Regions from separate parts of the Staphylococcus haemolyticus genome, predicted to be linked through region 1. Evidence: predicted binding sites of a transcription regulator. Region 1 holds the regulator's gene; the other holds the start of a gene.

The links. The regulator LexA, encoded in region 1, represses DNA repair genes until DNA is damaged. The targets are predictions, from matches to a motif close to CGAACATATGTTCG.
Positions count from the first base shown of each region.
Region 2: the regulator LexA is predicted to act here: its motif matches at 1,471-1,484, upstream of uvrB (excinuclease ABC subunit UvrB).

Region 1 is NZ_CP035291.1:1,525,192-1,528,631, forward strand. It holds gene tkt (transketolase) at 1-627, opposite strand, end outside; gene EQ029_RS07325 (DUF896 domain-containing protein) at 731-964, opposite strand; gene sosA (DNA damage-induced cell division inhibitor SosA) at 1,088-1,321, opposite strand; gene lexA (transcriptional repressor LexA) at 1,464-2,087, shown strand; gene EQ029_RS07340 (CAP domain-containing protein) at 2,317-3,342, opposite strand; gene guaC (GMP reductase) at 3,357-3,440, opposite strand, start outside.
Region 2 is NZ_CP035291.1:2,042,124-2,045,563, forward strand. It holds gene uvrB (excinuclease ABC subunit UvrB) at 1-1,223, opposite strand, end outside; gene EQ029_RS09870 (CsbA family protein) at 1,674-1,901, opposite strand; gene EQ029_RS09875 (YfbR-like 5'-deoxynucleotidase) at 1,907-2,548, opposite strand; gene EQ029_RS09880 (oxidoreductase) at 2,755-3,440, opposite strand, start outside.

The DNA of each region.
Region 1 (3,440 bases):
GTAACTTTCAAATCGTTTCTTAACATCTTCAGAGAAGGCTTTATTTAATTCGCCATCTAATGAAATATCGTTTGAATCATATAAAACAATTAGTTTATCTAATTGGTTATGGCCAGCAAATGAAGCAGCTTCATGAGAAATACCTTCCATTAAATCACCATCAGAAGCTAGCACATAAGTATAGTGGTCAACTATATTGAAATCATCTTTATTAAATTTACCAGCTAAATGGTCTTCAGCTAAAGCCATACCTACAGACATAGCAAAGCCTTGTCCAAGTGGGCCAGTAGTAACTTCAACACCATCAGTATGTCTAAATTCTGGGTGTCCAGGTGTTTTAGAACCCCATTGTCTAAATTGCTTTAATTCTTCTAATTCAAGACTGCCTGAAACATGTAACAAGCTGTATAATAGCGCAGAGCCATGTCCAGCCGACAATACGAAGCGGTCTCTATTAAAATAGTCTTTAGATTGAGGATTAAAATTTAAGTGGCGTGTCCATAAAGTATAAGCCATTGGTGCTGCTCCCATAGGTAATCCAGGGTGACCTGAATTAGCTTCTTCGATTGCATCAATACTTAAAGCTCTAATCGTATCAATCGCTAGTTGATCTTTCTCGTTAAACATCTCTAATACTTCCCTTCTACTTTAATCATCTTTCGTATATTATAACTTAAAAATATTGAAATTGATAATCGTTTAAACTGAACGAACTATAATCTAATATTTACTAATCTTTATTTTGTTCTTGTATCTTTTTTAATTTTTCAGGTGTTACATCATTACCTTCAGGATCTATCACCTTTGTACTCTCAATTTGTTGTTTAAACCCTTTTCTAAATGCTTCGAGGTATTTCTTACGTAATTTCGATTGCTCTTTAGCTTCAGCTTCAGTTAAACCTTGTTCCTTTTTCTTTTTAGCAAGCTCATTAATTCTATCTATATTTAAATTATCATTAGACATAACTATCACTCTTTCTATATTCCCATTAATATTTTCTCTTTTACTTCATAAAATATAACAAAAAAGAGGTCTGGACAAAAGCTATTGACATTTAAATAGCTTTGACAGACCTCAAATTTATAATCATCTTACAAATGCGAACACTTTGTAGTTATTTTGTTCCCCATTTGTAGTATTTACGTTCTTATTATCATCTTTAATAATTGCCTTTTTAGAAATAGTATGGTCAGTTATTTCGTACGTTCGTTCCATTTGAGCGTTATGATATAAATTCATGAAAAATACTATAAAAACAACACAAGATATTGATACAACAGCTATATTAGTTAATAATTTATTTTTATATTTATTAAACATTACTTTCACCTCTAGAACATTTGTTTGTATAAATACTTTAACAGAACATCTGTTCTTAGTCAACATAAAAACGAACAAATGTTTGTTCAATATTAAAATCAGTGCTATAATATAGTTAAATAAAATTAGGGAGTGCCTATATATGAGAGAATTAACTAAACGTCAAAGTGAAATATACGATTATATTAAACATGTAGTACAAACTAAAGGATATCCACCAAGCGTACGAGAAATTGGTGAAGCAGTAGGGTTAGCGTCGAGTTCAACTGTTCATGGTCATTTATCTAGACTGGAAGAAAAAGGATATATTAAACGAGACCCTACGAAACCGAGAGCCATTGAAATTGTTAGCGAACAAACTAACGATGCAGTTAATATGGAGGAAACAATTTATGTTCCTGTAATTGGTAAAGTTACTGCCGGAATTCCGATTACTGCAGTTGAAAATATTGAGGAATATTTCCCTTTACCAGAACATTTAACATCAACTCACAATAGTGATATTTTTATTTTAAATGTTGTGGGTGAAAGTATGATTGAGGCAGGTATTTTAGATGGAGATAAAGTTATAGTTAGAAGCCAAACCATTGCTGAAAATGGAGACATCATTGTTGCGATGACTGAAGATGATGAAGCAACAGTTAAACGCTTCTATAAAGAAAAAACACGTTATAGATTACAACCTGAAAATAGTACAATGAGTCCTATTTATCTTGATAACGTTACTGTTATCGGTAAAGTTATTGGTTTATACAGAGAACTGTAGTTTTAATTTCTAAAATTTACGTTAACCTCTCTCTTATATATTTCTATATAAAAAGAACTAGCAAAGTCTACAATGTAAACTTCGCTAGTTCTTTTGCTTTTCATTTTCTTTTTTATTCAAAATTTCTTTAACCTTATCTAGAATATCTAGTTTATTAACATCTTTAGTTGTCATAATATCAACTTCCTTATCAACAAAAAGATACCCTTAATAAGTCTCGTTAAAACACTTAGCCCGTATAATTTTCTGTCCAATATGGTTGTCGTTTTTCATTAAAATCAACGCCTACGCCTAGAGTACTGAAATTTGTATTCAATATATTCTTTCTATGACCAAGTGAATTCATTAACCCCTCATGAGCAAATATACTATTTTGTTGCCCATACGCTAAATTTTCACCTGCCACATTGAAATCAATGTCATCATCTTTTAATCGATCAAAAGGAGATTCACCATCTAAATTGTTATGATCAAAGTAATTTTGTTTTACCATGTCTTCACTATGATTTCTTGCTGTATTGGAGACATCTTTTGAGTAACTAAGTGTATTCAACCCATGCTGTTTACGCTCAGAATTAACTAAATCATAATTTTGATATTCAAAGCTTTGTTCTAATGTTGAAGATGGCGCACCGTAATGTTGAGTCAACCTTTTTTCCATGGCATCACTAACTTGAAGTAATGCAGTAACACCATTGTCATTATGTTTATCATAAAAAACAGTTGTATAAATATTATCTTCATGGAAAACATCATACTCATCGCTACTTATATCAACACGGTATCTACCTTTAACAATTTCCTTTAAAGGTTTACCAAGTCTATCCTCAACAACATTTTTAGGGGTGTTATATTTTACCTTAGATTTAGATGTAATGACATTTTGATTACTATATAAAGCATTGACTTTATTTCCTAAATAGCTAACCATTATGAAATTATCGTAATCATTATTGTAATAGGTATACCATTTAGCGCCATATTCATTAGATGTTACTCTTTTAGGTTTCCCCAATTGATTTTCAACTTTGTCTTTAGACATATTCATCTGAATATTATTAATAGCAAAGTCCTGTTCTGTAGGTGTTTTGAGCGTATTGTTTTTTAAACTCGAATCTTGATTCATAACTTGCTGAACTTTACTTCTTACGTCATTCTGTAATTTTACTAGTGTTTGATTTTCCTTTAATGGTATGAATAAAGCTACAACTAATAACACCAAAGAAAACAAAAGAAATTTTTTAATAACATACACCTACCACTCAAGTTTTAATCCTTGTCCCCATTAAAAATTGAATTTCGCACTATAACATAATCGACAGTTGTTAATGATTTTAAATCTTTTCCACCTGC
Region 2 (3,440 bases), 520 kb from region 1:
TCATCGGTATGTTCAATCTCATAAGGTCCTGGTGTAGCTGATACATATACCAATTGATTCGTTTTTTGTTCAAACTCCTCAAATTTTAATGGTCGGTTATCCATCGCACTAGGTAATCGGAAACCATGATCTACTAGCACTTGCTTACGCGCACGGTCACCATTAAACATCCCTCTTATTTGTGGCAATGTAACGTGAGACTCATCGATCATTACTAACCAGTCATCACCGAAATAATCTAGTAACGTATAAGGTGTTGAACCTAAAGGTCTTAACGTTAGATGTACAGAATAGTTCTCGATACCCGAACAGAATCCCATTTCTCTCATCATTTCTAAATCATAATTCGTTCGTTGCTCTAGACGTTGTGCTTCTAATAGCTTATTCTCATCTTTTAATTCTTTTAATCTCTCTTCTAATTCCTTCTCAATACGTTCTATGGCAACTTTCATTTTTTCTTCACGTGTTACGAAGTGAGACGCCGGGAAAATCGCGAAATGTTCACGTTCGCGAATGACTTCTCCCGTTAAATAATTAACTTCTCGAATTCGATCAATTTCATCGCCAAAAAATTCAACACGAATACACATTTCTTCACGTGAAGCTGGGAAAATTTCCACCACGTCGCCACGTACTCTAAATGTACCACGTTGGAAATCAATATCATTTCTAGAATATTGTACGTCTACGAGTTTACGAAGCAGTTCACTTCGATCCATTTCCATACCAACTCGAACACTTACTACTAAATCTTTATATTCTTCCGGATTACCTAAACCATAGATACAGCTGACACTGGCTATGATAATGACATCATCACGTTCAAATAATGCACTTGTGGCAGAATGTCGTAGTTGGTCAATTTCGTCATTAATTGAGGCATCTTTCTCAATAAACGTGTCTGTAGAAGGTACATAGGCTTCTGGTTGATAGTAATCATAATAACTAACAAAGTATTCTACTCTATTTTCAGGAAAAAAATCCTTAAACTCACTATAAAGTTGTCCCGCTAATGTTTTATTGTGTGCAATGATGAGCGTTGGTTTCCCCACTTCTTTAATAACATTACTCATTGTAAATGTCTTACCTGTCCCAGTGGCTCCTAAAAGCGTTTGATGACGCTTTCCTTCTTTAACACCTTTGACTATTTTCTCTATTGCTTGTGGTTGGTCCCCTTGTGGATCAAACTCAGAATTCAATTTAAACGGGTAATGTTCCACCATTCTGATAAGCCCTCCTCGAATTAAGCATTCTTAACTATTTTTTAAAACTATGGTGTAAATAAATGATGTACGAATCTTTAACAATGATTTGTTTAAATTTATATCTTTATTCTTAATAAAAATTCTACTGAAATAGCTTAAACGACCTTATTAAGTGAAATTCATAAATTCATTCACTTTATAATTTTCTATTATTTGTAAACTACGCTCACTTAAGACTATTTTATCAAACATATAAATAAAAATACAAACGTTTGTTCGCTTACGTTTGTATTTTCAAAAACATTTATTCTTATTTTATATTCCACTAATGCGTGTGATTTATTCATATATAATTTAATGACGCCCGCTCTTAAATACACTTTAAATTTTCACTTCCATTTGGACAAATTGTGCATTTACACTATAAACCAACTTACAGTAACATTCAAAAGTTCTGTTTAATAATGTTTAGTCTTGATGCTTATGAAATTCAAGGTTATCTATGATGACATATCCAGCTAATAAGGATACTACATCGATAAAGATTATCCATTCATTGTGAAAGAACCCTTTGTAAATTGAAGCAGCTATCAAAATTAATGTCACAATAACACCAACCCATTTACTTCGAGTTATGACACTAAACAACACGACTAATACACATGGAAAAAATGCAGCTAAAGCGTACCAAATCATTTATCTCACCTACTTCTTCGATTTAAAATCGCCATAGTAGTTTCTCGCAATTCTGCTCGAGGAATGAAGTTTTCAGTTAGCATTTCAGGTATGACATTTTCTATGAAATCTTGAACAGAACTTAAGTGATCAAATTGCATGATTGTTTCCAAGCTGTGTTCATAAATTTCAAAGAATAAGTCCTCGGGATTACGTTTCTGTATTTCACCGAACGTTTCATACAATAAATCAATTTTGTCGGCTACGGATAAAATTTGACCCTCTAACGAATCATCTTTCCCCTCTTGTAGTCGTTCTCGATAAATATCTTTATAAGGTTCAGGTATTTCTTCATTAATAAACGTGTCCACCATATCTTGTTCAACTTGAGAAAACAACATTTTCAATTCAGTTTTAGCGTACTTCACTGGTGTTTTAATATCACCAGTAAACACTTCTGCAAAATCATGATTTAGTGCTTTTTCATATAAACTTTTCCAATCAATAGTATTACCATGATGTTCTTCTACAGTCGCTAAATATTGTGCAATCTTAGTAACTTTAAAAGAGTGAGCAGCAACATTATGTTCAAAATATTTAAATTTACCTGGTAAGCGAATTAATTTCTCTAAATCAGAAAGTCTCTTAAAGTATTGATGAACACCCATTTTACCTTACCTCCATACTCTATTAAATAAAGATTATACTTACATTTATTATATCAATCAACATTTCAATGAGAAGTGTCAATTCTTTATACATTGTAAATGTTGAAAAAGTATAAAAAATAAGACCCTCAGCATAGTTTCACACTTAAATGAACTATCGAGGTGTCTTATGTATACAATTTGTCGAATGATTATATTACGATTCGTTAAATTGAATTTGAAGCTTTCATCATTTTATCGAATACTTTGGTTGGCAATATAGCATGTAAAAACACAAGAGGTTTAGCTGCAAATCCTATTAGATAACGTGGTTTAGGTTTATTACTATCTATGGCTTTTGAAATCGCTTTTGTGACTACCATTGGATTTGAAAGCAAATTAGAATGATATTGCTTCTTCATACTTTGAGCCACTTTCATCGCAGTAGCTTCATAGGCACCGCCTTTTGCAGAATCAGCTAATTTATCTGCAGCGATGATACCCCAATCTGTTTTAATCCCACCTGGTTCAATAATAGATACTTCTATCCCGAATTCCTCTACTTCCATTCGTAAAGCATCGCTAAAAGCTTCTAATGCATATTTCGTAGCATGATACCAAGCGCCAAAATAAGTTGTAAGTCGTCCACCCATAGATGAAATATTAATGATATGTCCTGATTGTTGTGCTCTCATATGTGGTAAAACGAGCTGTGTAATACGTGCTAAACCAAATATATTTACTTCAAATTGCTGTTTCGCTTCTTCAATTGTGACATCTTCGATTGCACCATATGAACCATAACCAGCATTATTAACGAGTACATCAATTCTTCCTTCGTTTGCGATAATTGTATCGATTGCCGTTTTGATTGAAGCTTCATTTGTTAAATCTAGTTTTAATGGGTTCACCT